Regions from separate parts of the Nocardia sp. KT25-26 genome, predicted to be linked through region 3. Evidence: riboswitches for the same ligand, from Rfam matches in the RefSeq annotation. Region 3 holds a riboswitch; each other region holds the start of a gene.

What was found. Region 3 has a riboswitch for cobalamin ahead of metE (5-methyltetrahydropteroyltriglutamate--homocysteine S-methyltransferase). Riboswitches for the same ligand answer to the same signal wherever they lie in the genome.
Region 1: it holds a riboswitch for cobalamin, as region 3 does, so the genes downstream of both, AC1HFH_RS21235 (ABC transporter substrate-binding protein) here and metE (5-methyltetrahydropteroyltriglutamate--homocysteine S-methyltransferase) in region 3, are expected to answer to the same signal.
Region 2: it holds a riboswitch for cobalamin, as region 3 does, so the genes downstream of both, AC1HFH_RS25295 (CbtB domain-containing protein) here and metE (5-methyltetrahydropteroyltriglutamate--homocysteine S-methyltransferase) in region 3, are expected to answer to the same signal.

Annotation. Positions count from the first base shown of each region.
Region 1 covers NZ_CM152813.1:4,690,083-4,699,670, forward strand. Annotated here, with positions in the region: gene AC1HFH_RS21220 (ABC transporter ATP-binding protein) at 1-602, opposite strand, end outside; gene AC1HFH_RS21225 (FecCD family ABC transporter permease) at 599-1,666, opposite strand; gene AC1HFH_RS21230 (FecCD family ABC transporter permease) at 1,663-2,661, opposite strand; gene AC1HFH_RS21235 (ABC transporter substrate-binding protein) at 2,661-3,689, opposite strand; cobalamin riboswitch at 3,723-3,929, opposite strand; gene AC1HFH_RS21240 (lipase maturation factor family protein) at 4,033-5,451, shown strand; gene AC1HFH_RS21245 (glyceraldehyde-3-phosphate dehydrogenase) at 5,773-7,188, shown strand; gene AC1HFH_RS21250 (MBL fold metallo-hydrolase) at 7,309-7,959, opposite strand; gene puuE (allantoinase PuuE) at 8,121-9,029, opposite strand; gene alc (allantoicase) at 9,026-9,588, opposite strand, start outside.
Region 2 covers NZ_CM152813.1:5,578,182-5,587,769, forward strand. Annotated here, with positions in the region: gene AC1HFH_RS25250 (copper chaperone PCu(A)C domain-containing protein) at 74-724, opposite strand; gene carD (RNA polymerase-binding transcription factor CarD) at 1,111-1,599, shown strand; partial or broken gene ispD (2-C-methyl-D-erythritol 4-phosphate cytidylyltransferase) at 1,624-2,319, shown strand; gene ispF (2-C-methyl-D-erythritol 2,4-cyclodiphosphate synthase) at 2,527-2,937, shown strand; gene AC1HFH_RS25270 (hypothetical protein) at 2,950-3,624, opposite strand; gene AC1HFH_RS25275 (carbonic anhydrase) at 3,683-4,306, opposite strand; gene AC1HFH_RS25280 (HhH-GPD family protein) at 4,426-5,313, shown strand; gene AC1HFH_RS25285 (alpha/beta fold hydrolase) at 5,321-6,064, opposite strand; gene AC1HFH_RS25290 (antibiotic biosynthesis monooxygenase family protein) at 6,119-6,442, shown strand; cobalamin riboswitch at 6,499-6,622, shown strand; gene AC1HFH_RS25295 (CbtB domain-containing protein) at 6,658-6,858, shown strand; gene AC1HFH_RS25300 (CbtA family protein) at 6,849-7,631, shown strand; gene AC1HFH_RS25305 (hypothetical protein) at 7,716-8,195, shown strand; gene AC1HFH_RS25310 (OsmC family peroxiredoxin) at 8,263-8,703, opposite strand; gene AC1HFH_RS25315 (SRPBCC family protein) at 8,747-9,202, opposite strand; gene AC1HFH_RS25320 (sensor histidine kinase) at 9,254-9,588, shown strand, end outside.
Region 3 covers NZ_CM152813.1:1,893,989-1,903,576, reverse strand. Annotated here, with positions in the region: gene AC1HFH_RS08690 (pyruvate carboxylase) at 1-2,229, opposite strand, end outside; cobalamin riboswitch at 2,502-2,640, shown strand; gene metE (5-methyltetrahydropteroyltriglutamate--homocysteine S-methyltransferase) at 2,820-5,084, shown strand; gene AC1HFH_RS08680 (short-chain fatty acyl-CoA regulator family protein) at 5,268-6,692, shown strand; gene recG (ATP-dependent DNA helicase RecG) at 6,712-8,964, opposite strand; gene AC1HFH_RS08670 (DAK2 domain-containing protein) at 8,968-9,588, opposite strand, start outside.

The DNA of each region.
Region 1 (9,588 bases), 2.8 Mb from region 3:
GCCAGGTTCAGGTCGTGCAGAACGGCGATGATGGTGCGGGGCAGCAGGTTCCGCAACACCTCGAGGATGTCGAGCTGATGGGCCAGATCGAGGAAGGTGGTCGGCTCGTCGAGCAGCATCACCTCCGCGTCCTGGGCGATGGCCAGCGCGATCCACACCCGCTGTTTCTGGCCGCCGGAGAGCTCGTCGACGGTACGGTCGGCCAGGTCGAGGGTGCCGGTCACCGTCATGGCATGCCGAACGGCGGTCTCGTCGGCGTCGGACCACTGCCGGAACCACCGTTGGTGCGGGTGCCGGCCGCGGCCGATGAGCTCGGCGACGGTGATCCCGTCCGGCGCCTGGGGCTGCTGTGGCAGCATCCCGAGCCGCCGGGCCAGCGTCCGGGCGGGCAGGTCGGCGATATCGGCTCCGTCGAGCAGCACCGCACCCGATGCGGGGCGGACGAGGCGGGCCAGCCCGCGCAGCAGTGTCGATTTACCGCAGCCGTTGCGGCCGACGATGACGGTCAGCTCGCCCGGCGGGAAATCCACGGTGGCCTCGGTGATCACCGTGCGGTCGCCGTAGCCGAGGCTCAGGGCGGAAGTGGTGAGATGAGCGGTCATCCGGCGTGTCCGATCCTTGTTGCGCGGGCGAGGAGATAGACGAGAACCGGCGCACCGAGAATCGCGGTCACCACCCCGACCGGCAGTTCGGCCGGGAACAGGCGGCGCGCGGCCAGATCGGCCGACACCACCAGCAGCGCGCCCGCGGCGGCGGCCGGGGCGAGCCCGGCACCCCGTTCACCGAGCAGGCGCCGGACGATCTGCGGAGCGACCAGGGCGACGAATGCGATCGGTCCCGCGGCAGCGGTGGCGAACGCGGCCGCCGCGGCGGCGAGCACGATCAGCGTGCCCCGATGCGGACCGCGCCGGCCGGACAGCGTGGCCGCGAGATCGTCACCCAGTTCCAGCACCGGAAGGGTGCGGGCGACCACCAGCAGCGGTGGCGCCACCAGGGCTACCGCCGCCACCCCGAAACCGACGTGCAGCCAGCTGCGGTTGGCCAGACTTCCGGTCAGCCACATGGCGGCGGTATGCGCCTCGTACACGCTCGCCCGGGTCAGCAGGAACGAGATCGCCGCCGACAGCATCGCCGTGACACCGATCCCGACCAGGACCAGCCGATACCCGTCGAGCCCGTCCTCGGTGGCCACGGCGACGATCAGCAACATCGCCACCGCGGCCCCGCCGGCGGCCCCGGCGACCAGGACCAGACCGGCCCCGCCGAGTACCACGCTCACCGTCAGCGCGCCCAGCGAGGCGCCGGCGTTGATGCCGATGATCTCGGGACTGACCAGAGGATTCCTCGCGATCCGCTGCAGAACGGCACCGGAGAGGGCGAAAGCGGCCCCGACGCACAGCCCGGTCAGGATGCGTGGCAGCCGGTCGGCGACGACGACGTCGTATTCGATGAGTGTGCCACCACCTCCGAGTACCCGGAGCACATCGGCGACGGTGAGCCGATAGTGCCCGACGGTCAGCGACCACGCCGCCACCGCGAGCGCGGCCGCGGCGAGCAGAACGGTGATCAGCACCGCGCGCCGCCGGACCCGGAACGCGACGCCGCGGCGCGGCGAACGCACCAGGAGCGTCCCGGTGGGCAGCACGGTGTCACGCGTGGCAGTCACAGCGCCGCCACCTTCCGGTTGCGGACCAGGTAGAGGAAGAACGGCGCACCGGCGAGCGCGGTGACGATGCCGACCTGGACCTCCTGCGGCCGCGCCGCCACCCGCCCGACGATATCGGCGAGCAGCAGCAGACCCGGCCCGAGCACGACACACCAGGCCAGGATCCACCGGTAGTCGTGTCCGGCGAGCATCCGGGCGATATGCGGAATCACCAGCCCGATGAAGGCAACCGGACCGGCGACGGCTACCGCGGCCCCGGCCAGCAGCACCACACTCGCCGCACCGGCGGCCCGCACCGCGACGAGGCGGGCACCGAGCGTGCGGGCCATATCGTCGCCCATCGCCAGCGTGTTCAGCGTCCGTGAGACCGCTACCGCAAGCAACGCGCCGGCACCGACGAAAGGCACCATCGCCACCACGTCGCCGAGTTCGGCTCGGGTGAGCGATCCGACCACCCAGTACCGGAAGTCGTCGAAAGTGGACCGGTCCAGCAGCGTGATCGCCGTGGTGATCGACGAGCACAGCGCGGCGAATGCGGCGCCGGCCAGCGCCAACTTCACCGGTGTCGCACCACCGAATCCCAGCGACCCGAGCGTGTACACGAACAACGCGGCGACCGCCGCACCGAGGAAGGCGAACCAGACGAACCCGCTCGGTGCGGCGAGTCCGAGGGTGCCCATGGCGACGACGATGGCGAGGGACGCGCCGGAGTTGATGCCGAGCAGGCCGGGCCCGGCAAGCGGGTTGCGGGTCAGGCCCTGCATGACGGCACCGGCGAGGGCGAGCGCGATCCCGGCCAGCAGACCGGCCAGGGTGCGCGGCAGCCGGATGTAGCGGACGATGCGGTCGGTGTCGGTCCCCTGGAAATCGGTGAATGCCGACAGGGCCTGGTCGAGGGTGACCGGATAGGACCCGACCAGCAGCGAGCCCACGCACACCACGGCGAGCCCGGCACCGGCGACGATCAGCCCCGAGCCGCGGAAGCTGCGGTTCATCAGTCGAACAGATCCGGGTGGATCAGTTCGGCCACCAGTTCGGTGGCGTGCGCGATCCGGACACCGGCGGCCCGGTCGGCGAACAGGAACGGGTACACGTCGCCGTTGCGGACGGCGGTCAGGTTGGCGAACGCCGGGTCGGCGAGGAGCCGGTCGGCCTCGGGCTGCCCGTCGGCTCGGGTGTAGCTCGCATCGCAGCACAGGCTGGTCAGGATGACGTCCGGGTCGCGGGCGATGATCTCCTCCGCGCCGATCGGGACATTGCGACGCTGGGTGAGATCGGCGAAGAGATTCGTGCCGCCGGCGGCATCGATGATTCGGGTGACGAAGTCGGTGCCACCGGCGACGGTGTACGAACCGTCGTCCTTGACCGAGACGACAGCCACCCGCGGCCGTTCGGCGCCTTCGACGGTCGTGCGCACCGCTTCGATGCGGGTGCGCAGATCCTCGACCACCTCGTCGGCGCGCTCGGACACGCCCCACAGGGCGCCGAGGTCGGCCAGGTCGGCGTACACATTGTCGAAGCGGACGGTCGCCGGGTCGATGGCCTCGTCGGACAGGCCGTCCTCGCTCGGGCACAGCGGGCTCAGAATCCAGGTCTGCACACCCAGTTCGTGCAGGCTCGCCCGGGTCCCGACGCTCTGCTGCATGGACTCGGCGAAGACACCGTTGTATCCGGAAAGGACGAAATCGGGTTTCTTCGCGAGCATCTCGTCGCGGCTGGGCAGCTTCTCCACATAGTCCATCTCGGCCTGGGCATCCCGGTACTCGGGTAGTACCGCCGAATCCAGGAACGCCGTCCCGGCGAGCCGGTCGGTGACGCCGAGCGCATGCGCGATCTCGATCGACGGCTGATAGGCCGCGTAGATTCGCTGCGGCGGTTCGGGTACTGCGATCTCGATCCCGCAGTTCGTGCGGGTGGCCGACACGGCACTGCTCGCAGCCGGTTCGGTTCGGACGCCACAACCGGCCAGAACGGCCGAACAGGCGATGACGGCGCCGATACGCAGGCGCGCGGAAACAGACATGGTCACAGGTGACCGCCTTCCAGATCCTCGTGGAGCGGGTGCTACGCCGTGGCCGGTCTCCTGGCTGACGGGATGTCGTGCGGTGCAGCTACCTTCCCGAGGCCTGCCGGCCTCAGTGGTTCCGGACGTCGTCCGGGACGCTGCTCCGCTCCCGATCACAGTGGCGAGGGCCGCACCGGTTCCACACCGGTTTCCCGAACACCACGACCCGGGGAGAGTACCAAGGCATGACTGCAGCCGGGCCGCCACACTCGACGAAACGGTCGTATCGGACATCCCGGGCTGAGATACTCGAAGCGGAGAGCTGAGTAGCTGATTCCCGCGGTCGGGAGGTGCGACCGGGATGGAATGGTTCACGGCACCCGAATACTGGCTGAGTCGGCAGGTCTTCCAACACGGCCTGGCGGCAGTGTATCTGGTCGCCTTCCTGGCGGCGGCCAGGCAGTTCCGGGCACTGCTCGGAGCGCACGGCCTCACCCCGATTCCCCGGTTCCTGGCACGGACCGGATGGCGCCGGGCGCCGAGCATCTTCCGATGGCACTATTCGGACCGGTTCTTCGCGGTGATCTGCTGGTCCGGGGTGGTGCTGTCGGCCGCGCTGATCGCGGGACTCGGTGACCTGGTGCCGCTGTGGGCGGCGATGCTGCTGTGGACCGTGCTGTGGGCGCTGTACCTCTCGATCGTGAACGTGGGCCAGACCTGGTATTCGTTCGGCTGGGAATCGCTGCTGCTGGAGGCCGGATTCCTGGCGATCTTCCTGGGCAACGACGACACCGCCCCACCGATCCTGATCCTGCTGGCCCTGCGCTGGCTGCTGTTCCGGGTGGAATTCGGCGCCGGGCTGATCAAGCTCCGCGGCGACCGCTGCTGGCGTGACCTGACCTGCCTCTACTACCACCACGAGACCCAGCCGATGCCCGGGCCGCTGAGCTGGTTCTTCCACAACCTGCCGCGGCCGGTGCACCGCGCAGAGGTGGCGGCCAACCATTTCACCCAGCTGGTGGTCCCGTTCGGGTTGTTCGCACCGCAGCCGGTCGCGAGCGTGGCGGCGCTGATCATCATCGCCACCCAGCTGTGGCTGGTCCTGTCCGGCAACTTCGCCTGGCTGAACTGGCTCACCATCGTCCTTGCCACCAGCGTCGTCGACGTCTCGTGGGTGGTTGCCGCACCGGCCCTGCCCGCACCACCGGTGTGGTTCACCGTGCCGGTGATCGCGGTGACCGCGCTGATTGTGGTGCTGAGCTACCGGCCCGCGCGGAACCTGCTGTCCCGGCGACAGCGGATGAACACCTCCTACGACTCGCTGCACCTGGTCAACAGCTACGGAGCGTTCGGCAGCGTCGAACGGGAACGGTGGGAGGTGGTCCTGGAAGGCACCGACGACCCCGTCCTCACCCGGAACACCCGATGGCAGGAATACGAGCTGAAGGGCAAACCGGGCGACCCCCGACGGCTACCCCGCCAGTGGGCGCCCTACCACCTGCGCCTGGACTGGCTGATGTGGTTCGCCGCCATCTCGCCGGCCTACGCCCGCGGATGGCTGGAACCCCTCGTCGTCCGGCTGCTCGAGAACGACCCCGCTACCCTGCGCCTGCTCCGGCGCAACCCCTTCCCCGGAGCACCGCCGACCTTCGTCCGGGCCCGCCTGTACCGCTATCGCTTCACCACGCCCCGCGAACTGCGCCGCAGCCACGCATGGTGGCACCGCACCCCGGTCGGTGACTACATCCCGCCGACCACGCTCCGCCACCTGGACAGTTGACCGCCGACGTAGGACAGGGCAGCAGGGTGGTGGCGGCCGGTGTGCCCGCCGCCTGCGCCGAGCCGACCTTGCATCCAGATGCGCCATCTTGCATCGCCGGTGATGCACGGTCGCACACCTGGATGCAAGGTCGCGACCGCGACGCCGCACCGCCGGCGGCACGAGGCGGGGATCTCACAAGGGGGTAGCCGGGTTCGGTGATATCGCGGGCGTCGTTAGCATCGGTATCGATACGGCCACCACTTCGAGGAATCCCGAGGATCCGCCTTGACCACCGAGCAACTCGACCGCTGGAACACCCAGGAAGCCGCCGCTGAGGCGATGATCCCCGCCATCGGCAGGTTGTATCGCGAGAAGGGTGTGACGGTCCTGCTGCACAGCCGGTCGCTGGTGAACAAGTCGGTGATCAGCATCCTGCGCACCCACCGGTTCGCCCGCCAGATCGAGGGCGAAGAATTGTCGGTGCACGAGACCCTGCCGATCCTGGAGGCCCTCACCGAGCTGGATCTGGGGCCGTGCAAGATCGACCTCGGTCAGATGGTCACCGCCTATCGCGCCGATGACCGTGGCCTCTCGATTCCCGAGTTCACCGCCGACATCCTGGCCGAGGTGACGAACGGCAACAAGACGCAGCCGCAGGGACCGCGTGATGTCGTCCTCTACGGCTTCGGCCGGATCGGCCGGCTCGTCGCCCGGCTGCTCATCGAGAAGGTCGGCTCGGGGAACGGCCTGAACCTGCGGGCCGTGGTGGTGCGTCGCGGTGGTGCCGACGACCTGGTCAAACGTGCCTCGCTGCTGCGCCGAGATTCGGTGCACGGCCAGTTCAACGGCACCATCAAGGTCGATACCGACAACGACACCCTCATCGCCAACGGCAACGTCATCAAGTTCATCTACAGCGACGACCCGGCGAGCGTCGACTACACCGCCTACGGCATCGACAACGCGATCCTGATCGACAACACGGGCCGGTGGCGTGATCACGACGGACTGTCGCAGCACCTGCGCCCCGGCATTACCAAGGTCGTGCTCACCGCGCCCGGTAAGGGCGACATCCCGAATATCGTGCACGGCGTCAACCACCGCGATCAGGACCTGAACCGACAGATCTTCTCCTGCGCCTCCTGTACGACCAACGCGATCGTGCCGCCGCTGAAGGCCATGGACGACGAATTCGGCATCACCCGCGGCCACGTGGAGACGGTGCACTCGTTCACCAACGACCAGAACCTGCTGGACAACTACCACAAGGCCGACCGGCGCGGCCGTTCCGCACCGTTCAACCTGGTGCTCACCGAGACCGGTGCCGCGTCCGCGGTCGCCAAGGCGATGCCGGACTTCAAGGCCAGGATCACCGGCAACTCGATCCGTGTCCCCACCCCGGACGTCTCGATGGCGATCCTCAACCTGCAGCTCGAGCAGGAGACGACCAAAGAAGAGGTGCTGGCCTACCTGCGCCAGATGTCGCTGTTCGGACCGTTGAGCCGCAACCTCGACTACACCGCCGCCACCGACGCGGTATCCAGCGATTTCATCGGCTCCCGCGCCGCATCGATCATCGATGCCAACGCCACCATCGTCGAAGGCGACACCGCCATCCTCTACGTCTGGTACGACAACGAGTTCGGCTACTCGTGCCAGGTGGTGCGCACGGTCCAGTACATCTCCGGCATCGAATACCCGACCTACCCGCAGGTCGGCACGCCCGCGGCCGCGGTCGCGACACTGGTGTCCTGACAGCCGGACGGGTGGCCACCACTGCGCGCGCTGCGCCCATCCGGCGGCCGGTACCCTTCGCCGCCGGTTGATCGGCGTTCCGACAGCCGCCCACGCACCAGCTGTCGGAACCAGTCGGTCTCAGACACGGATGCCGCCTTCCGCGATCAGGCGGCGGCGGGCCTCGTCGACGCAGTCGCGCCATGGGCGGCCGGCGAGGTCGGTGACGCCGGTGTCGCCCATGAATGCGCTGGAGACGACGACGTCGGGGTTCAGTTCGGCCAGCAGGTCGAGGGTGGCGAGCATGGCTTCGCGGTCGCTGAATCCTTCGATGAAACCGGCCACCCAGTTGCCGTCCGGGTCGGTCAGGATGGTGTCGCCGGTGAACAGGTACCGGCGGCCGGCGATATCGGCCAGGTAGCAGCTGCTGCCGGGGGTGTGGCCGGGGGTCGGGATGACTTCCAGGTCGTCGGCGGCGCGGTGTCGTTCGGTGAATGGGTCGTCCACGGGTGATTTCTCGGCGGCGAGCTCGGCTTCGGCAGCGTGGATGTGCAACTGCGCGCCGTATCGCTCCCGGATGGTGGACAGCGATCCGGCGATCTCGTCCTGGTGACTGAGGTAGTGGTGGGCGATGCCGCCCAGGTCCGCAGGCGCATCGATCTCGGCGGCCACGGTGGTGTTGTAGAACAGCACGTTGCCTGCGGCCCTGGTCCACAGGAATGCGCGCGTGGTGAGCCCGGGTGCGGGGTTCTCGGTGGTGGTCTCCCACAGCTGGGGTGCGATCTGCTGCACGGTCGTAGTCCCTTCCGGCTCGGTGATCCAGATGAGACGAGGATGCGGGCAACGCGTTCCGAAATCGTTCCGGTCCGGTTCCGCCGGAGCAGAACAGCAGGTCAGGCGCGTGATCCGCGGATTCGGTGTCGGCGGGCAGGGCATCGCCCGGCCGGTACGGGTCAGGTCGTCGGTGCCGGGTGAGTTCGGCGCCAGTGCTCGGCGATGTCTATCCGGCGGGTGATCCATACGCCGTCGTGGGACTGCACGTGGTCGAGGAAGCGTTCCAGGGCGGCGGTGCGGGCGGGGCGGCCGGCCAGGCGGCAGTGCAGGCCGACGGACAGCATCTTCGGACTGCCCTGTTCGCCTTCCCGGTAGAGGACATCGAAGGCGTCGCGGAGGTGGCCGAAGAACTGGTCACCGCTGGGGAATCCGGCCGGGGAGGCGAAACGCATATCGTTGGTGTCGAGGGTGTACGGGACCACCAGATGCGGATGTCCCGAAACGGTCACCCAGTACGGCAGGTCGTCGGCGTAGGAATCGGAGTCGTAGACGAAACCACCGTGTTCGACGACGAGTTCACGAGTGTTCGGCGAGTCCCGGCCGGTGTACCAGCCCAGCGGCGCGGCGCCGGTGAGCTCGGTCAGGATGTGGACGGCCTCGATCATGTCCCGGCGTTCGGTGTCCCGGTCGACCAGCTGATACGACAGCCAGCGCAGGCCGTGGCAGGCGATTTCGTGGCCAAGTTCGCCGAAGGCGGCGACCGCCTCCGGGTTGCGCTGCATCGCCCGTGCCACGGCGAAAACTGTCAGCGGGAGGCCGCGGTACTCGAATACCCGGAGCAGCCGCCACAATCCGGCGCGGGAACCGTACTCGTACAGCGATTCCATGCTCATATGCCGGTTCGGGAACGGCTCGGCCGGGGTCATTTCCGACAGAAACGTCTCCGAACGCGGATCACCGTCGAGGATGCTGCGTTCGCCGCCCTCTTCGTAGTTGAGTACGAACTGGACGGCGATCCGGGCCGCCCCGGGCCAGCGCGGATCCGGCGGGTGCGCACCGTATCCGACGAAATCACGTTCGCCGGTCACGGCTCGCTCCGCTCACCGTAGAGGCGCAGCCTGGCCATGCCGCCGTCCGGATATACATCGAGGCGGACTTCGGTGATCGGGTCCGGTGTATCGGCAGCCAGCGGAAACCGGTGCCGGGTATCGGGCTGCAAGGCGACTTCGGGTAGCAGTTCCACCGCCGCACCGTCGATCGAATAGCCGGTGAGCTTCGCCCGTCCCGGGCTGTTGCCCAGGAAGTAGGAGGTGTCGAGTTCGGCCAGCCGGACCCGGCCCGGCCCGGCCAGTTTGATCCGCACCCAGTCGTTTCCGTCGTCGCGGCGGCGGGCGGTCTCCCAACCCTCCCCCATGGATCGTGGCGGACCGGGGTAGAGCAGCTGTTGCGGTGCCGAGTAGAAACGGTCGGAGCAGTCCAGGACCAGGCCACCGTTCTCGATCGCCGCGAGGTCGTAGGGGCCGAGACCGGTCAGCAGCGGATCCGGGCGGCCTTCGCCGTGCACCCGCAGCCGGGCGATACCGCCGTCCGGGTGCATGGTGAGCCGGACATGGGTCCAGCGCTGTTCCGATTCGATGCGGAACGGGT
Region 2 (9,588 bases), 2.0 Mb from region 3:
TCGAGTCTCGAGTGCTCGGATTCGAGGCCCCCAGGGCCTCGAACACGCGGCGGCGGAGCCGACGCCAGATAACTCAGTGTCCGCCGGAGCCGGGGGCGGCCGGGCCGGAGAGGTCGTTCTCGACGCGCTCGGAGACCGGGCCCGCGTCGACCGGGACGGATACCCGGATGCTGCCGGCCTTCTCGAAGTTGAAGGTCATGTCGTAGGTCAGGCCCGGGAGGATGTCCTGCTGCAGGCTCTGGATCTCGATGGTGGCGGGATCGGCCTCGGGGTCGGCCACGGCGTCTTCGTTCGCCGGCTCTTCGTCCGTGGCTGCGTGGTCTGCGGCTGCCGCGCCGGCGACGACGGTCTGCTGCGGGGCGAGCTCCAGGTCGGAGCCACCACCGGGGGCCGTGATCTGCACGGTACCCAGGTCGGACTCCACGCTGACCAGCTCGTCGGTGGTGATCTCGCTGTCGTTGACGATGCTGAGCGCGACCAGCGCCTTGCTGCCTTCGACGTTGGTGTGCTCGGTGGTCTCGTGCGAGGGGTACACGATATGCACGTTGCGCAGGCTGATCTCACCGAGGTCGGCTCGTGCCCCGTTGACGGCCGCGACCTGCGATGAGGTCTGGGTGATCTGACCGGCGCTGCATCCGGTCACGGCGAGGGCGGCACCGGCGGCGAGGGCGGCAACCGTCACCATGCGACGTCGCACCGAAGGGGCAGCTTTCAGGGCAGTCACGGTTTGTCCTCCATGTCGACCGGGCTCACTCTGCATGACGCAGTGTAGTAGGAGCGGCGGAATCCGATGCCGTCGGCTCCTCGGACACCCCGTCCACGGTCACGCCGCCGCGATGCGGGCCGTTCGGCCCGGCGCGACCGCGGACACGCGCGCGTTCGGTAACGGTTGGATGGAGTGGGCGGGGTTGCCGGTCGAGTGCCGGGTGCGGCTCGTCCGATCGATGTTGCCCGAGCTGGGCGTTAACCCGTTCCGGGACAAGCAGATGCACAACAAGAAGTTGATGTCAAGCCCTACGGTGCCCTAGTTGTGGCCCTGACCTGCACCGTTGATCGCGCCGTTACCGAGTCGCATGTTAAACTGTGAACATCGAAAGGGGCACGGGACACATGATTTTTAAGGTCGGAGACACCGTCGTTTACCCCCACCACGGAGCGGCGCTGATCGAAGCTATCGAGACTCGCACCATCAAGGGTGTACAGAAAGAGTATCTGGTCCTGAAGGTCGCCCAGGGTGACCTGACTGTTCGGGTTCCTGCAGAGAACGCCGAATATGTCGGTGTTCGCGACGTAGTCGGTCAAGAAGGTCTCGACCGCGTCTTCCAGGTGCTGCGCGCACCGCATACCGAGGAACCCACCAACTGGTCTCGCCGGTACAAGGCGAATCTGGAGAAGCTGGCTTCCGGTGATGTGAACAAGGTGGCCGAGGTCGTGCGCGACCTGTGGCGCCGTGAGCAGGATCGTGGCCTGTCGGCCGGCGAGAAGCGCATGCTGGCGAAGGCACGGCAGATCCTGGTCGGTGAGCTCGCGCTCGCCGAGGGCACCGACGACGGTAAGGCCGAGTCGCTGCTCGACGAGGTGCTCGCTGCGGCCTCCTGAGCGAGGCGGTAGCGTCCGCTACTCGTGAATACCTCTGACGACACGGGCCGTCCGGGTGACGGTCCGATAGTTGCTCTGGTTCCTGCCGCCGGGCGTGGCGTGCGACTGGGAGAATCGACTCCCAAGGCGTTCGTCGCGGTCGGCGGCACACCTATGATCACCCTCGCTGTCGAAGGGTTGATCGCTTCCGGTGCGATCGATGAGATCGTGGTGATCGTTCCGGAGGAGCTGCGGGCGCGGGCGGCCGACCTGCTGCGCGATTCCGCAGTGCCGATCCAGGTCGTGGCAGGTGGTGCCGAGCGCACCGATTCGGTCCGGGCGGGCATCGAGGCGGTGCCCGAGGCGGCCGGCTTCCTGGTCCACGACGCTGCTCGAGCCTTGACGCCGCCCGCGCTGATCGCCCGGATCGCGGCGGAAGTGCGTTCCGGGCGGGCCGCCGTGGTGCCGGCCCTTCCGGTGGTCGATACGGTCAAGTCGGTGGATGGCGCAGGTACGGTGACCGGCACGCCCGACCGGTCCGTGCTGCGGGCGATCCAGACGCCGCAGGGCTTCGGCGCCGAAGTGCTCCGCCGCGCCTACGCCTCCGAGGTGACCGCAACGGATGACGCCGGTCTGGTGGAGAGGTCCGGCGTGCCGGTGCACACGGTGCCCGGCGATCCGCTCGCTTTCAAGATCACCACGCCGCTGGATCTGCAGCAGGCGACCGCATTGCTGGCCGAGCGCACCGGCGCGGCCGACCCGGTTACGCGGCCGAGGCCACCCCGCCGGGCTGCCGCAGCTGCCGAACAAGCGGCCGGCCCCGAAACGCCCGAGCAAACGGAAACGCAGGCGTCGGTAGAACGCACACCGGGCTACGGAACTCCGCGTACCAACGTCGTCGGGATCGGGACGGATGTGCATCCGGTCGAACCCGGCCGGCCCTGCTGGATGGCGGGGCTGCTGTTTCCGGAGGCCGACGGATGCGCCGGCCATTCCGACGGCGATGTCGCTGTGCATGCGCTGTGCGATGCGCTGCTCTCTGCGGCCGGGCTGGGCGATGTCGGTGCGGTGTTCGGCGTCGGCCGGCCGGAGTGGGCCGGGGTCACCGGCGCTCAGATGCTCACCGAGGTGCGCCGGCTGCTCACCGAGGCGGGTTTCGGGATCGGCAATGCCGCGGTGCAGATCATCGGGAACCGGCCCAAGATCGGGCCGCGCCGCGCCGAAGCTCAGCAGGTGTTGAGCGAACTGCTGGGAGCGCCCGTTTCGGTATCGGGCACGACCAGTGACGGGCTCGGACTCACCGGGCGTGGTGAAGGCATCGCCGCCTTCGCCACGGCACTGCTGCTGCCCGGAACCTGAGCCGTCGGCGAGCTACACCAGGTTGAACGGTTCCGGCGCGCTGCTGATCGCGCCCAGGCTCGCCACCACGGTGTACGCCCCGGCGGGCACCGGCAGCCGCTCACCGGCGCATTCGGGCTGCGAGGTGGTGCCGGACCAGGTGACGGTGAAGGCCGCCTGTTCGCCGGGCTGCAGGGTGCGCATATCGGGCTCCCCGTCCGGGTAGCAGTCGCTGCTCGACCAGAGCCGACGCTGACCGTCGATGGTGTACACCGCCGCCTGCTGCAGCCCGGAACCGGTGTCACGCACACACGGCGCCGAGGAGATGTTGGTGACCACGATGTCGAACACCGGCTCGGCGCCCACCCGGTAGCTCGGCTGGGCCGGACTCACCTTCAGGGCGAGCGACTGGTCGGTGCACTGTTCGTGCACAGCCGGTTCCGGTTCGGCCGAGGTGGTGGTCGTGGTTTCGGCACCGGCAGTGGTGCTCGTGGCCTCCTCGGTCGGCTCGGCCGCGGTGCTCGAGGTGGTCGCGCTCGTCGACGCGGCCGCCACCGCACCGTCGTCCGCACCACCGGAGCCCCCGCCGCGGGACACCATGACCGCCAGCCAGACGATCACGACGACGGCCAGGACGAGGACGCCGATGGCGAGTGCGCGACGGCGCCAGTAGATCTGCGGAGGCAGCGGTCCAGTCGGTTCCAGCACGCTTCAACGGTAAGCGCACCACGACGAAGTGCGCTCGAGCACCTCGGCGTGTCGAGTCTCAGGCGGCCTCGCCGACGTCGCCGACCACGCTGCGCAACTGTGCCCGCCCGTCGGCGAGCTGATAGGTGACCGACGCGATGGCGCACCGTCCCGCCCGCACTCGCTCGGCGATCGTCGTGGACCGTTCCATCAGCAACCGGCTGGTCTCCTCGACATGCCGGGCTTCCAGTTCGTCCACGCCGGTGAGGCCGTCGCGGCGGCCGAGCAGGATGGACGGGGTGACCCGCTCGACGATGCTGCGGATGTGCCCACCGGGCACCTCACCGCCGTCGAGGGCGTTGATCGTGGCCTTGACGGCTCCGCAGCTGTCGTGGCCGAGTACCACGATCAGCGGTGAGTTCAGTACCTCGACCCCGAACTCGATGGAGCCGAGCACCGATTCGTCGATGACATGTCCGGCGGTCCGCACCACGAACATATCGCCGAGGCCCTGATCGAAGATCAGCTCGGCGGCCACTCGCGAATCGCCACAGCCGAACAGGATGGCATGCGGATGCTGGCCCCCGACGAGCTTGGCTCGGTCGGCGGCGCCCTGACTAGGATGCAGCAGCGTGCCGTTGACGAAGCGCTCATTGCCCTCGCGGAGGGACTTCCAGGCACTTATCGGATTGGAACCAGGCATACCGACCATTGTGCACATCGAAGGGGACTACCAGCGAGTTCACTTCGTTACGGGTCCGAAAATGTCATCTGACGGTGACGCCGCCGGCACGGTGAGGTCGATCGAACGTAGTGGGAGAAATGCGAAGCGAGACCGCGATCGACCCCGGGGTGCTGGTCGACTGGTACGGCCGAACCGCCCGTGACCTGCCGTGGCGGCGACCGGAGGCGACCGCCTGGCACATCCTGATGAGCGAGATCATGCTGCAGCAGACCCCGGTGGCCCGGGTGGAGCCGATCTGGCGGGAATGGGTACGGCGCTGGCCGGTGCCGTCGGCAATGGCTGCATCCCCACAAGGTGAGGTCCTGCGGGCGTGGGGCAAGCTGGGCTATCCCCGGCGGGCACTGCGCCTGCACGAATGCGCCCGGGTGCTGGCCACCGAGCACGGCGATCAGGTGCCCGACGACGTCGAGGTCCTGCTGGGACTGCCCGGTATCGGGGACTACACCGCTCGCGCGGTCGCCTGCTTCGCCTACGGGCAGCGGGTACCGGTGGTCGATACGAATGTCCGCCGAGTCGTGGCCCGGGCGGTACACGGCCGCGGCGAGGCGGGCAATCCGGCCGCCCGTGATCTCCGGGAGACCGAGGCACTGCTGCCCGCGGACGTGCCGACCGCAGCCCGCTTCTCGGCGGCGCTGATGGAGCTGGGCGCGACGGTCTGCACCGCCCGCACCCCCGACTGCGCCGGGTGTCCGCTGCCCAGCTGTGCCTGGGTGGCCGCCGGGAAACCGGTCGCACCGACGACGCGGCGCACGCAGAAGTACGAGGGCACCGACCGGCAGGCCCGGGGCCGACTGCTGGACGTGCTGCGCGACGCCCACGGGCCGGTGGAGCGGGTCCGGCTGGATCTGGCCTGGACCCGCGATCCCGGCCAGCGGGACCGCGCACTGGATTCCCTGCTGGTCGACGGGCTGATCGAGCAGACCGACGACGGCCTGTTCGCCTTGGCGGGCGAAGGATCCGCCTGACCCGCCATCAGCCGAGCACCTTCCGCAGGAAGGCGCCGACGGACTCGCGGTAACGCTCCGGCTGCTCGTCGTGCACCAGATGCCCGGCCCCGGCGACCCACACGTATTCGGCGTCCGGATGCATTCGCGCCATCTCCCGCATCTGCCCCGGCGGGGTGATGGTGTGCTCGCCCTCCAGCAGCAACGCCGGGACGGTGAGCGACCGCCATTCGGACCAGAAGTCCCGGACGCCCCACTCCTCGGAGATGTCGCGGAAGGTGTCCACCGAACCGTGCAGCCGGTACCCGTCCGGCCCGGCGGCGAAGGCCCGCACGAAATAGCGGCCGGCAATCGGCCCGAAGTAGTCCAGCACGGCCCGCTCGTCGGGGAACGGCTGCGGCCAGGCGTGCATCATCGCCGCCCAATGCGCGGCCGTGCGGCCGGTGAAATCCGGGGCGATGTCCTCCACGACCAGTGCGCGGACCCGGTCCGGGTGGGCGGCGGCGTACACCCATCCGTGCAATGCCCCCATCGAATGCCCGACCAGCACCGCGGGTTCGGCAATGGCTTCGGTGGCCGCGGCCAGGTCCGCCACGAACGCCTCGGTGGTGAGTTCGGCCGGTGGCCGGCGGCCGTGTCCGGCGGCGTCGAAGGTGTAGACGTGGCCGAAGCCGCGGAACCAGTCCAGATGATCACTCCAGGTGCGCGCACTGCCCATCAATCCGTGCAGCAGCAGGATCGGACTGCCCGCACCACCCTCGTCGTACAACACCCGCCCGATTGTGCCCGCAGCGCCGGTCCCCCGGCACATCACTACAGTTCGGTTATGGCTGTTGTGAAGATCAATGCGATCGAGATCCCGGAGGGCGCAGGCCCCGAACTGGAGAAGCGGTTCGCCGCCCGCGCGCACGCGGTGGAGAACTCGCCGGGCTTCCTCGGCTTCCAATTGCTCCGCCCGGTGGCCGGCGACGACCGGTATTTCGTGGTGACGCAGTGGGATTCGGAGGAGTCGTTCGCCGCCTGGCGCGACGGCCCGGCCCGCGCCGCACACGCCGGGCAGGGCGGCGAGGGCGAGCGGCCGAAGCCGGTGTCCACCGGGGCATCCCTGCTGGAGTTCGAGGTGGTCCTGGACGTCCCCGCGAAGCCCTGACCGGCCTGGATACTGCGCACCCTGTTGACGACGGCGGCTGGGCCTGTCACAGTTCTGAGGTAATTGTGCGAGGGTGTGCGGGAATTCCGGTGTGAGTCCGGAGCGGTCGCGCCACTGTAATCCACGTACCGGTTCCCCGGTGCCGGAGAGCCAGATACCGGCACCTTCGCGCCCGACCACTCGACCGGGACGCGCATCCCGGGAGGAGGACCCGAATGGCCATCGCACATTCGCCCAGCCGCTCCGCCGGACTGGATCAATTGAGCACTGTGCTCATCACAGTGGGTGTCGTACTGCTCGCCCTGCTGACGCTCTACCTGGTCGGTTTCGACCAGGGCGCGGTCTCCCGTACCGGGATGTTCATGCATGAGCTGATGCACGACGGGCGACACCTGCTGGGGGTTCCGTGCCACTGACGGGAACCCTGCGTACCCTCCTGCTGCGCGGCCTGCTGGCCGGCCTCATCGCCGGTCTGCTGGCCGCGACAGTGGGATTCTTCGTCGGCGAGCCGCATATCGAGGCCGCCATCGCACTGGAGGAAGCTGCCGCACCGGAGTCCGGTGGCCACAGCCACGGCGCCGGGGAATCGTCCGGACACAGTCACGGCGACGAGGAGGAGCCGCTGGTCAGCCGCTCCGGGCAGAAGTTCGGGCTGTTCCTCGGGCTCGGCCTGTCCGGGATGGCGTTCGGTGCATTGTTCGCGCTGGCCGCGAACCTGGCCCGGCGGCACACCGATCTCGCCGCACAGCGATTGTCGGTGGGCCTGGCCGTAGTCGGCTGGACGGCGATCGTCGCGGTGCCGTTCTTCAAATACCCGGCCAACCCGCCCGCGGTGGGTGATCCGGAGACGATCAACGACCGCACCTGGCTGTGGGTCGCCGCCGTGCTGCTCGGACTGGTCGCGGTCGGCGCAGCGGTCCTGGTCCACCGGGCACTCGCGGCCCAGTTCGAGTCACTGCGCTGGTCGGGCGCCCTGGGGGCGTTCCTGGTCGTCGTGACGCTCGGCTACGTGCTGCTCCCGGGCGTGGACGAAGTATCCGCCGACTTCCCGGCGAGCCTGCTCTGGCAGTTCCGGGTGGCCTCGCTGGCACAGGCCACCACGCTGTGGGCCGCCCTCGGCCTGAGTTTCGCAGTCCTGACCCAGCTCACCCAGCGAAGGGCCGCGGACCCGGCCACCGTGCCTGCCTAGATCCGGCCCGGTACCCCGGTATCGAGCCGAACTGCTACCCGCGGGTGATTCGGTCCGCGCTGCCGGGCAGCCATCGTCGAAGTCATGATCTCCTTCGCGCCACCGGCTTCCGCTATGGCACCGACCGTCGCCGGACCGATCCCGAGACCCCGGCCGGTCTCGCTCGCCTACTTCGCGATCCTCACCGCGCTCGGCGCGGGTGTCGTCGAGACATTGCTCCGGACTGCCCGGGACGGCGGCGCGTTCACCGACCGGCTGCCCGGCCTGCTGTTGCGGGTGGCGATCTACCTGGTGGTTGCGGCTGTCGCGATTCGGATGGCCGCCGGGGGCCGCACCGCTCGAAGGGCGCTCACCCTGGGACTCGGAGTCGTCGGCACCGCTTCGCTGACCGTCGAACCGCTCGCGGTGCTGTTGTCCGCGCAACGGCTCCGCGACCCGTTCCTGGAGCTGTCCGGATACTCGGCGGTGCTCGTCGGCTGCCGGGTGGTGCACATCCTGGCGGTGCTGGTTGCGGTCGCGGCGATGTACGCCCCCGGCGCTCGCGGGCACTTCCGGCGCCGATGAGGACCCGGACGCCACGATGCCCTGCCGCATACGGCGGCAGGGCATCGGAATGTCTCGACCGGGCGGGTCAGACCAATGCGGCGTCGAGCTCGATCTCGCCCACTCCGGCGAGCGCCTTGCTGATCGGGCAGCCGTCCTTGGCCGCGGTGGCGGCGGCGAAGAAGCCCTCATCGGTGAGACCCGGTGCAACCACCCGGACGGTCAGTTTGATCTTGCCGATCCGGAATCCACCGGCCGGGTCCGGGCCCAGCGTCACATCGGCCGTGACATCCAGACTCTCCGGCGTGCCACCGGCATTCGCGATCTCGTTGGACAGCGCCATCGAGTAGCAGGAGGCGTGCGAGGCCGCCAGCAGCTCCTCGGGGCTGGTGGTGCCGCCGGCCTCGTCGGCCGTGCGCTTCGGGAACGACACGTCGTACTTGCCGACGCTGGAGCTCACGAGTTCGACCTGGCCGGAACCGTCCTGCAGGCCACCGGCCCAGAGGGTGCGCGCGGTACGTGTGGGCATCGCGATCCTTTCGTTTCGAGGGTGGAAGTGCTCGGGTTCGAACCTACTCGCCCGCGACGACGGCGGAAGTCCGCTCGTCGAGCCGTTCCAGGATCCCGGGCCAGACCTGCTCATGCAGGTCCCGCACTGCGGCGGTGGGGAACCCGGCATGCCGCAGCCGCAGTCGGATTCCCCTGGGCTGCTTGAGCAGGTCCACGGTCACCACCGTCTCCACGCCTTCGGTGGCGGTGGTGACCCAGGTGAACTCGACGAGCCGGTTCGGCTCCAGCCGCAGCGTCCGGCCGTAGTGCGGATTCCGCTTGCCCTCGAATTCGGTTTCGAAGTACAGCGGTTCGTTGACAGCGGGGCGCATCAGCACCGAATCGGGCGCCGCCAGCCACAGGTCGAGACCCTGCGTCCAGGCCGCATACAGCAGGCTCGGCGACGCCTTCATCACTCGTTCCACGGTGAGTTCATGTGGCCGAGCGGACAGATCCGGGATACGAACGGGCTGGTCCATCACCGGAGTTTACCCACTGCCACCGCTGGTTCCGGCGTTAGGCTGTCATGCGTGAAGGCGCCTGGCAACCGGTTGTTCGGACCGATCGATTCGGTTCGCCGCTCGCTCCTGCTCGATCTCGGCCCGGCCGTGGTCGTCGCGGTCGTCCAGGTGCTGGGTGGCCGGGCCGCGAACCTGCATCAGGACGGGGTCCGGTCCCTGGACCTGCTCGGTTACGCGCTGCTGCTGGCCGGTCCGGTCGCGCTGATCGCCCGGCGGCGGTGGCCGGAACCGGTGCTGCTGATCAGCTTCGCGGCCTGCGCGGCCTATGTCAGCCTCGGCTACGGGTACGGGCCGATCTTCGTTTCCCTGATCATCGCCTTCCTCACCGCCGGTTCCCGTGGCTC
Region 3 (9,588 bases):
CGTCGCGAGCTGCCCGCCCGGAGTGTCGTGGGTGTGCACATGCACCGGCAGGTCGAAGTTGCTGCGCAACGCCGTGACCAGCTTCACCGCCGCCGGGGCGCGCAGCAGCCCGGCCATGTCCTTGATGGCGAGCACGTGCGCACCGGCGTCGACGATCTGCTCGGCCAGCTTCAGGTAGTAGTCGAGGGTGTAGAGCTCCTCGTCCGGGTTGCACAGATCGCCGGTGTAACTCAGTGCGACCTCGGCGACCGCGGTCCCGGTCTCTCGGACGGCGTCGATGGCCGGCCGCATCTGGTCGACATTGTTGAGCGCATCGAAGATCCGGAAGATGTCGATTCCGGTGTCGGCCGCCTCGGACACGAAGGCGCGGGTGACCCGCTCCGGGTACGGGGTGTAGCCGACGGTGTTGCGGCCCCGCAGCAGCATCTGCAGGCAGATGTTCGGGACCGCTTCGCGCAATGCCGCGAGGCGCTCCCACGGATCCTCGTACAGGAACCGCAGCGCCACATCGTAGGTCGCGCCACCCCAGGCCTCGATCGACAGCAGTTCGGGGGTCAGCCGCGCAACGTGCCCGGCGACGTCCAGCAGTCCGTTGGTCCGCACCCGGGTGGCCAGCAGCGACTGGTGGGCGTCCCGGAAGGTGGTGTCGGTGACCCCGACCGCGTCCTGTTCGCGCAGCGCCCGCGAAAAGCCCTCCGGACCGAGGGTCAGCAGCCGCTGCCGCGACCCGTCCGGCGGCGGCACCGTCAGGTCGATGGCGGGCAGCTTGTCGTGCGGGTACACCGCCGTCGGCCGCGGCCCGTGCGGCTTGTTGACGGTGATATCGGCGAGATAGTTCAGGATCTTGGTACCGCGGTCGGCGGGCTCACGCGGTGTCAGCAGCTGCGGCCGTTCGTCGATGAACGAGGTGGTCACCCGGCCGGCCCGGAAATCCGGGTCGTCGAGCACGGCGAGCAGGAACGGGATGTTGGTGGTGACGCCGCGGATCCGGAACTCGGCCAGCGCGCGGCGCGCCCGCCCGGCCGCCGCGGTGAAGTCGCGGCCCCGGCAGGTCAGCTTCACCAGCATCGAATCGAAGTAGGCACCGATCTCCGCGCCCAGGTTGGCGCCGCCGTCCAGGCGGATCCCGGCACCACCCGGGGTGCGGTAGGCGGTGATCCGGCCGGTGTCCGGGCGGAACCCGTTGGCCGGGTCCTCGGTGGTGATCCGGCATTGCAGCGCAGCACCGTGGATGGACACCGCGTCCTGGCTCAGCCCCAGGTCGGACAGGGTCTCCCCCGCGGCGATCCGCAGCTGCGACTGCACCAGGTCGACATCGGTGATCTCCTCGGTCACCGTGTGCTCGACCTGGATGCGCGGGTTCATCTCGATGAAGACGTGGTTGCCGCGTTCATCGAGGAGGAACTCGACGGTGCCGGCATTGCTGTAACCGATCTGCCGGGCGAAGGCGACGGCGTCGGCACAGATCCGTTCCCGCAGCTCCGGGTCCAGATTCGGTGCCGGAGCCAGCTCGATCACCTTCTGATGCCGCCGCTGCAGCGAGCAGTCCCGCTCGAACAGATGCATCACATTGCCCTGCTGGTCGGCCAGGATCTGCACCTCGATATGCCGCGGGTTGACCACGGCCTGCTCGAGGAACACCGTCGGATCGCCGAACGCCGACTCGGCCTCCCGGGAGGCGGCCTCGATCGCCTCACGCAGTTGATCCGGCTCGGCGACCCGCCGCATCCCGCGGCCGCCGCCACCGGCCACCGCCTTGACGAAGACCGGGTACTCGAATTCCTGGGCGGCGGCCAGCAGCGCATCGATATCGGCGCTCGGTTCGCTGGACTTCAGCACCGGCAGCCCGGCCGCCTTCGCCGCGGCGATGGCGGTGGCCTTGTTACCGGCCATCTCCAGCACTTCGGCGGACGGGCCGATGAAGGTGATGCCTTCCCGGGCACACGCCGCCGCCAGGTCCGGGTTCTCCGACAGGAAGCCGTAGCCCGGGTAGATGGCATCGGCACCCGCCGACTTCGCGGCGTCGATGACGGCGTCGATCGACAGATACGCCCGGACCGGGTGCCCCTCCTCACCGATCTGGTAGGCCTCGGCGGCCTTCAGCCGGTGGACGGAGTTGCGGTCCTCGTGCGGAAACACCGCGACCGTTCCGATGCCCAGTTCGTAGGCAGCCCGGAAGGCCCGGATGGCGATCTCGCCGCGGTTGGCGACCAAGACTTTCGAGAACATTGATTCAACGTACATGGCCCTGTCCGAGGATCCGACAGCGAAGGGTGGTTCGCAGCAATCTTCACAGGATCCGCCGCCGACCTGCGAAGTTGTGTTCACTCAGCGGTCACATCTCACGGCCGGCCGACGCCCGTGGTGCGGGCAGGCGCGACATTACTCCCCCGGGAGGACCTATGCTGGAGTACGCAGCTGGTTCGCCGGTGCGGTGGAAGAGATGGAGCCCCGTCCTCCCGCACCGGGTCGAAGCCCGCGCCCCTCGGGGCCCGGGTGAGAGGGAACCCGGTGGGAATCCGGGACTGTCCCGCAGCGGTATGCAGGAACGACCGCCGTCATGAGCACTGGGCCCGGCGCCCGGGAAGCGACGGCCAGTAGGTCGGCCGATCCGGCCGGTGCCCGCGAGTCCGAAGACCTGCCCGCTGTGCCGGATACGCCGTATCCGGCGGCCACCGCCTCGTGGATCGGGCGCGCGGACCATCGGAACCGTCGTATCGGGCTCCTGCTGCCGGCAGCACGGATCCCTGCCGCGGCGCTCCCGTGTGCCCTCGCCCGGTAATGGCCGTGGCCATCCGCACTGCATTGGGAGAGATTCCGTGACCGTTTCCCGAACCCCGTTCACCGCGACCGTGCTCGGCCTGCCCCGGGTGGGGCCGAACCGGGAGCTCAAGCGCGCCACCGAGGCCTACTGGGCCGGCCGCGTCGATGCCGAGTACCTGCACACCGTGGCCCGCGACCTGCGCCGCAGCCAGCTCGGCGCGGCCACCGCCGCCGGCCTGGACTCGGTGCCGGTGGGCACCTTCTCCTACTACGACCAGGTCCTCGACACCGCCGTAATGCTCGGCGCACTGCCCCGGCGAGTCACCGACATCGCCGACCCGCTGGACCGGTACTTCGCCGCCGCCCGCGGCAACGACACCGTGCCACCCCTGGAAATGACCAAATGGTTCGACACCAACTACCACTACCTGGTGCCGGAGCTGACGGCCGACACCACCTTCACCCTGCAGCCGGACAAGCTGCTGGCCGAGTTCGCCGAGGCGGCCGAACTCGGGGTGCCCGCCCGGCCGGTGGTGATCGGGCCGGTGACGTTCCTGAAGCTGGCCAAGCACGCCACCGGCGAGCCGCTGGACCGGCTGGCCGAGCTGCTGCCGCTGTACGAGGACCTGCTGGGCCGGCTCGCCGCGGCCGGTGCCGGCTGGGTACAGATCGACGAGCCGATCCTGGCGACCGATCTGACTGCGACGGAGCTCGCCCGGGTCGTCGAGGCCTACCGTCGCCTGTCGGCGGCCGGGCAACGACCGGCGATCCTGGTGGCGACCTACTTCGGACATCTCGACGCCGCGCTGCCCGCGCTCGCCGAGACCGATATCGACGGCATCGCGCTGGACTTCACCGCGGGCACCCGGGTCGAGGACGTCGCCGTGGTCCCGGCACTGGCGGACAAGCTGCTGGTCGCGGGCGTGGTGGACGGACGCAATGTCTGGCGCACCGACCCGGACCGCGCCCTGAGCACCCTGGGCACGCTGCTGGGCAGCGCCGGTGCGGTGGCCGTTGCCTGTTCCTGCTCGCTGCTGCACGTCCCGTATTCGCTGGCCCCCGAGCAGGCTCTCGACGAACAACTGCGCAGCCGGCTGGCCTTCGGCGCCGAGAAGATCGCCGAGGTCCGGCTGCTGGCCACGGCACTGCGCGACGGCACCGAGGCGGTGGCCGAGGAACTCGCCGCGGCCCGCACCGCACTGGCGGCGCGCCGGACCGACACCCGGCTGTACAACACCGCCGTGCGGAATCGGCTGGCCGCACTGGGCCCGGCCGAGGTGACCCGGGCCCCCGCCGACGAGCGCCGCGCCCTGCAGCGTGCGGAGTTGGACCTGCCGCCCTTGCCGACCACCACCATCGGCTCCTATCCGCAGACCGCCGCGATCCGGCGGGCCCGGGCCGCACTGCGCTCCGGCGCGATCGACCGGGACGAGTACCAGCGGCGGATGCGGGCGGAGATCGATGCGGTGATCGCACTGCAGGAGGAGCTCGGCCTGGATGTGCTGGTGCACGGTGAGCCCGAGCGCAACGACATGGTGCAGTACTTCGCGGACCTGCTGGACGGATTCGCCACGACCACGGCCGGCTGGGTGCAGTCCTACGGCACCCGCTGCGTCCGGCCGCCGATCCTGTTCGGTGACGTCTCCCGGCCCGCCCCGATGACGGTGGACTGGATCGGCTATGCCCGCTCGCGGACCGGCAAACCGGTCAAGGGCATGCTGACCGGCCCGGTGACCATGCTGGCGTGGTCGTTCGTCCGGGACGACCAGCCACCGGCCGAATCGGCGCGGCAGGTCGCGCTCGCCATCCGCGACGAAACCGTCGACCTGGAGGCCGACGGTGTCCGGATCATCCAGGTGGACGAACCGGCGCTGCGTGAACTGCTGCCGCTGCGGGCCGCCGAGCAGGCCGGGTACCTGGACTGGTCGGTGGCCGCGTTCCGGCTGGCCACCTCCGGCGTCGCCGACACCACCCAGGTGCACACCCACCTGTGCTACTCGGAGTTCGGTGCGGTCATCGACGCGATCGCCGAGCTGGATGCCGATGTCACCTCGATCGAGGCGGCCCGTTCGCGTATGGAGGTGCTGGACGATCTGACCGCGGCCGGTTTCGACCTCGGTATCGGCCCCGGCGTGTACGACATCCACTCCCCCCGGGTGCCGTCGGTCGAGGAGATCACCACCTCGCTGCGGGCGGCATTGAAGGCCGTTCCCGCGGAACGACTCTGGGTGAACCCCGACTGTGGGCTGAAGACCCGTGGTCTCCTGGAGGTCCAGGAATCGTTGCGCAACCTGGTCGCCGCGGCGCGGGCGCTGCGCTGACCGGACGGCTGCCGGCGTGCGGTATGCGCAGCGCACGCCGGCAGCCGCGCGAATCCGGTCGGCCCGGATTCGCACCATACGCACGGCACCGGCACCGCAGAACATGTTGTGGTTTCCGGTGTTAAGCCGATCCGACGCACCGATGTGCGAACATTGCGAACCCCGGCAGCTAGGATCTGCCGGGTGCGCAAGATGTATGCGGGCGCCCGGCTGCGCCGACTGCGCGAAGAACGACGGATGACGCAGGCAGCCCTCGCCAAATCCCTCGACCTGTCTCCCAGCTACCTCAACCAGCTCGAACGCGACCAGCGGCCGCTGACGATACCGGTGTTGCTGAAACTGAACTCCACCTTCGATCTGGACGTCCAGTTCTTCGCCGCCGATTCCGACGCCCGCCTGGTCTCCGATCTGCACGAGGCCCTGGTGGAGTCCGCCGCCGGTGGCGATACCGCACCGCTGACCGAGGTCGAGGAACTGGCGACCCGGCTACCCGAGGTCGCCCGCATCGTCATCGCGATGAACCGGCGCCTGCGGGCCGCGACCGACCAGCTCGATCTGCTGTCGGCCCGGGTGGACACGCCGGACACTCAGCCGGGCGACCCGATGCCCTACGAGGACGTCCGGGACTTCTTCTACGACCACCGCAACCACATCTCGACCCTGGATCACGCCGCGGAACGCCTGTTCGAGGAATCCGGCCTGACGATCGGCTCCCTGGACCGCCAGCTCGCCCGGGTCGCCGAGGAGCGGGCCGGCGTCACCGTGCTGGTCCGCGGCGACGGCGCCGACCCGCGGATCCCGAAGCGGCACTACGACCCCGAGACCCGGACCCTGACCCTGGCCCGCCGGCTGCGGCCCGGGCAGCGGGCCTTCCAGATCGCCACCACACTCGGACTGTTGTTGTTCGACAAGCAGATCGACGAGGTGTTGAACGAATCCCGATCGCTCACCGACGAATCCCGGGCACTCGCACGCATCGGGCTGGCCAACTACTTCGCCGGTGCCCTGGTCCTCCCGTACGGCCGCTTTCTGCGGTCCGCCGAGGAACTGCGCTACGACATCGACCTGCTCGGCCTGCGTTTCGAGGTGGGCTTCGAGACGGTCTGCCACCGCCTCAGCACCCTGCAACGGCAAGGGCAGCGGGGGGTTCCGTTCTTCCTGGTCCGCACCGACCGGGCCGGCAACATCTCGAAACGGCAGTCGGCGACGGCCTTCCACTTCTCCCGGGTCGGCGGCAGCTGCCCGCTGTGGGTCGTGCACGACGCCTTCGCGCAGCCCGGGCGGATCCTCACCCAGATCGCCGAGATGCCCGACGGCCGCCGGTATCTCTGGATCGCCCGCACCACCGCGGCCACCCCGCAGCGTTTCGGTGCGGCCACCAAGGAGTTCGCGATCGGGCTCGGCTGCGATATCGAATACGCCGACCGGCTCACCTATTCCGCCGGTCTGGCCACCCATGACGAGAACACCGCGGTGCCGATCGGCGCCGGCTGCAAGGTGTGCGAACGCGACAACTGCCGGCAGCGTGCCTTCCCGCAGATCGGCCGGCCGCTCGCGATCGCCGAGCACACCGGTACCGATCTCCCCTATCCGCGACTGCCGAACTGATCTGCCGGGCCCGGGCGGCTCACGACTTGGCCAGATACTCCAGGCGTTCGGAATCGACGGCGGCGTGCATCATCCGGGCCAACCCGGGATGCCGGGCCAACCCGGGATCGTCCGCGACCACCCGGCGCGCGCAGTCCTGGGCGGCGGAGATGACCTCCAGGTCGTCGAGCAACGACAGCAGCCGCAACGAACTGGCGGTCCCGGACTGGGCGGCACCGAGCACATCGCCCTCGCGCCGCTGCCGCAGATCCAGCACGGCAAGCTCGAATCCGTCGGTGGTACCGGCCACCGCCTCGAGCCGCGCCATCGAGGTGCCGCCCGGCGCCGCATCGGTGATCAGCAGGCACAGCCCGGGATGTTGCCCGCGGCCGACCCGGCCGCGCAGCTGATGCAGCTGGCTGACCCCGAACCGGTCGGCATCGACGATCGCCATGACCGTTGCGTTCGGCACGTCGACACCGACCTCGACGACGGTGGTGCACACCAGCACGTCCAGCTCGCCGTCGTTGAAGGCCCGCATCACCCGGTCCTTCTCTTCGGTGGGTAGCCGGCCGTGCAGCAGGCCGACCCGGACCCCGGCCAGCGGTCCGGCGCCGAGCGTCTCGAACATGTCCACCGCCGCCTGGGTGGTGGGCCCGGCCGATTCCGCTTCCTTCGCCGCGGATTTCTCGGGGTCGTCACCGATCCGGGAGCACACCACATAGGCCTGCCGACCGGCCGCCACCTCCTCGACGATCCGTTCCCAGGCCCGGTCCACCCATTTCGGGTGCAGTTTGCGCGGGACCACCCGAGATTCGATCGGCGAGCGGCCGCGGGGCAGCTGCGTCAGCGTGGAGGTCTCCAGATCACCCAGCGTGGTCATGGCGATGGTGCGCGGAATCGGTGTCGCGGTCATCACCAGCAGATGTGGGCTGTTCCCGGCAGCTGCCTTGGCGCGCAGCGCATCCCGCTGCTCCACCCCGAACCGGTGCTGTTCGTCGACGATCACCATGCCCAGGTCGAAGAAGTCGACCGCATCCTGGATCAATGCATGGGTGCCGATCACGATGCCGGCATTGCCGGTCACCACCTCCAGCAGCGCCGCTTTCTTCTCCCGGGCCGACATCGACCCGGTGACCAGCACCACCCCGGTCGCGGCCTCGGCGGCGCCGAGTTCACCGGCCGTACCGAGATCACCCAGCATCGCCCGCAACGACCGGTAGTGCTGGGCGGCGAGCACTTCGGTGGGCGCCAGCAGGGCACACTGCTGCCCCGCGTCGACCACCTGCAGCATCGCGTGCAGTGCCACGATGGTCTTACCGGAGCCGACCTCGCCCTGCAGCAGCCGATGCATCGGGTGGGTGCGGGCCAGGTCGGCGGAGATCTCCCCGATCACTTCCTGCTGCCCCTCGGTCAGCTCGAACGGCAACCGTTTGTCGAATGCGGCGGCGATTCCGTCGGTGCGGGGCGGACAGGACTTCGCGGTACGGCCCCGGGCCTCGTTGCGGCGGTCGGCGAGTACCAACTGCAGGGCCAGGGCCTCGTCGAATCGCAGCCGGTCCCGGGCTCGTTCGATATCGCTGCGATGTTCCGGGAGATGGATCAACCGCAGGGCATCGGACAGGCCGAGCAGGTCCCGGTCCGCACCGATCTCCTCCGGCAGCGGGTCCTCGATCGGGTCCAGCTGGTCGAGCACCTGCCGGATGCAGGCCAGCAGGTCCCAGCTCTGCACCTTGGCGGTCGCGGGGTACACCGGGACGAATTCGCGTTCGAAGAACGAGCTGTCCACTCCCCCGCCGTCCTTCGCGCTCCGGGCCAGTCCGCGCAGAGCCCCGCTGCCGCGCACCGTGGTCAGCTCGTCCACCCCCGCATCGGCGTTCTCGGGCAGGATCAGATAGTCCGGATGCGACAGGTTCCACCGGTCCGGGCGCCACCAGTGCACGGTCCCCGACATCATCACCCGGAATCCGGTCCGCACCAGATAGCTCACCTTCTCCCCGTGGAAGAAGGTCGCCTCCACGGGACGGTCGGCCCCGGTGTCGAGCTGCACCTTCAGCAGCTTGCCGCGGCGGCTGCGCATCGGCCGCAGCTCGGTCTTCGCGACCCGCCCGATCACCGTGATGTGCGCGCCCTCCTCGGGCAGCTCCTCGGTGAGCGGCTGCCCCTGGGTGGCGTACCGAGCCGGATAGTGCCGCAACAGATCTTCGACGGTGTGCATGTCGAAGGCATCGGCCAGCGGCCGGGCCGCCTTGGCTCCCAGCAGGTGGTCGAGCCGATCACCGAGCGCCGCCATGTTCTACTCAACCCCTATCTGGACCAGATCCGCCTGCTGCCCACCGGAATACACCACCACTTCGACACCGGGAAACCCGGCCACCACATGCTCGGCCAGGGCTGCCCCCAGCTCGTCCGGCGCCGCGGCGCCGAGCAGGAACGTCACCAGTTCGCCACCGAGCCCGAGCATCCGCTCCAGCAGCGTGCGGCCGGCGCCGGCCGCATCCGGGCCGATCACCACGACATCGTGGCCCACCAGGCCGAGTCCTTCGCCGGGTTCGCAGGTGCCGACCATGGTCAGGGCCCGTTCCGGCGCCACCCGCAGCGATCCCCATCGGGTGGAGGCCGCCGCCTCCGACATGGCGAACACATCGTCGGCGGCCACCCGGCCGCGATCGTGCACCGCCAGCGCGGCCAGTCCCTGCACCATGGAGCCGCTCGGCAGCAGCTGCACATCGCGGGAACCGTCACGCGCGGCCATCCCGACCGCCACCAGTTCGTGTGCGGGCAGCGCTCCGTTGGCCAGCACCAGCACCTCCCGGTGCGGCATCCGCCGGATGGCGGCCAGCATCGTCCCGGGGTCACCGGCGCCGTCCACCCGCAGCACCTCGGCCCCACCCGCCGCGAACAACTCCGCGGCACC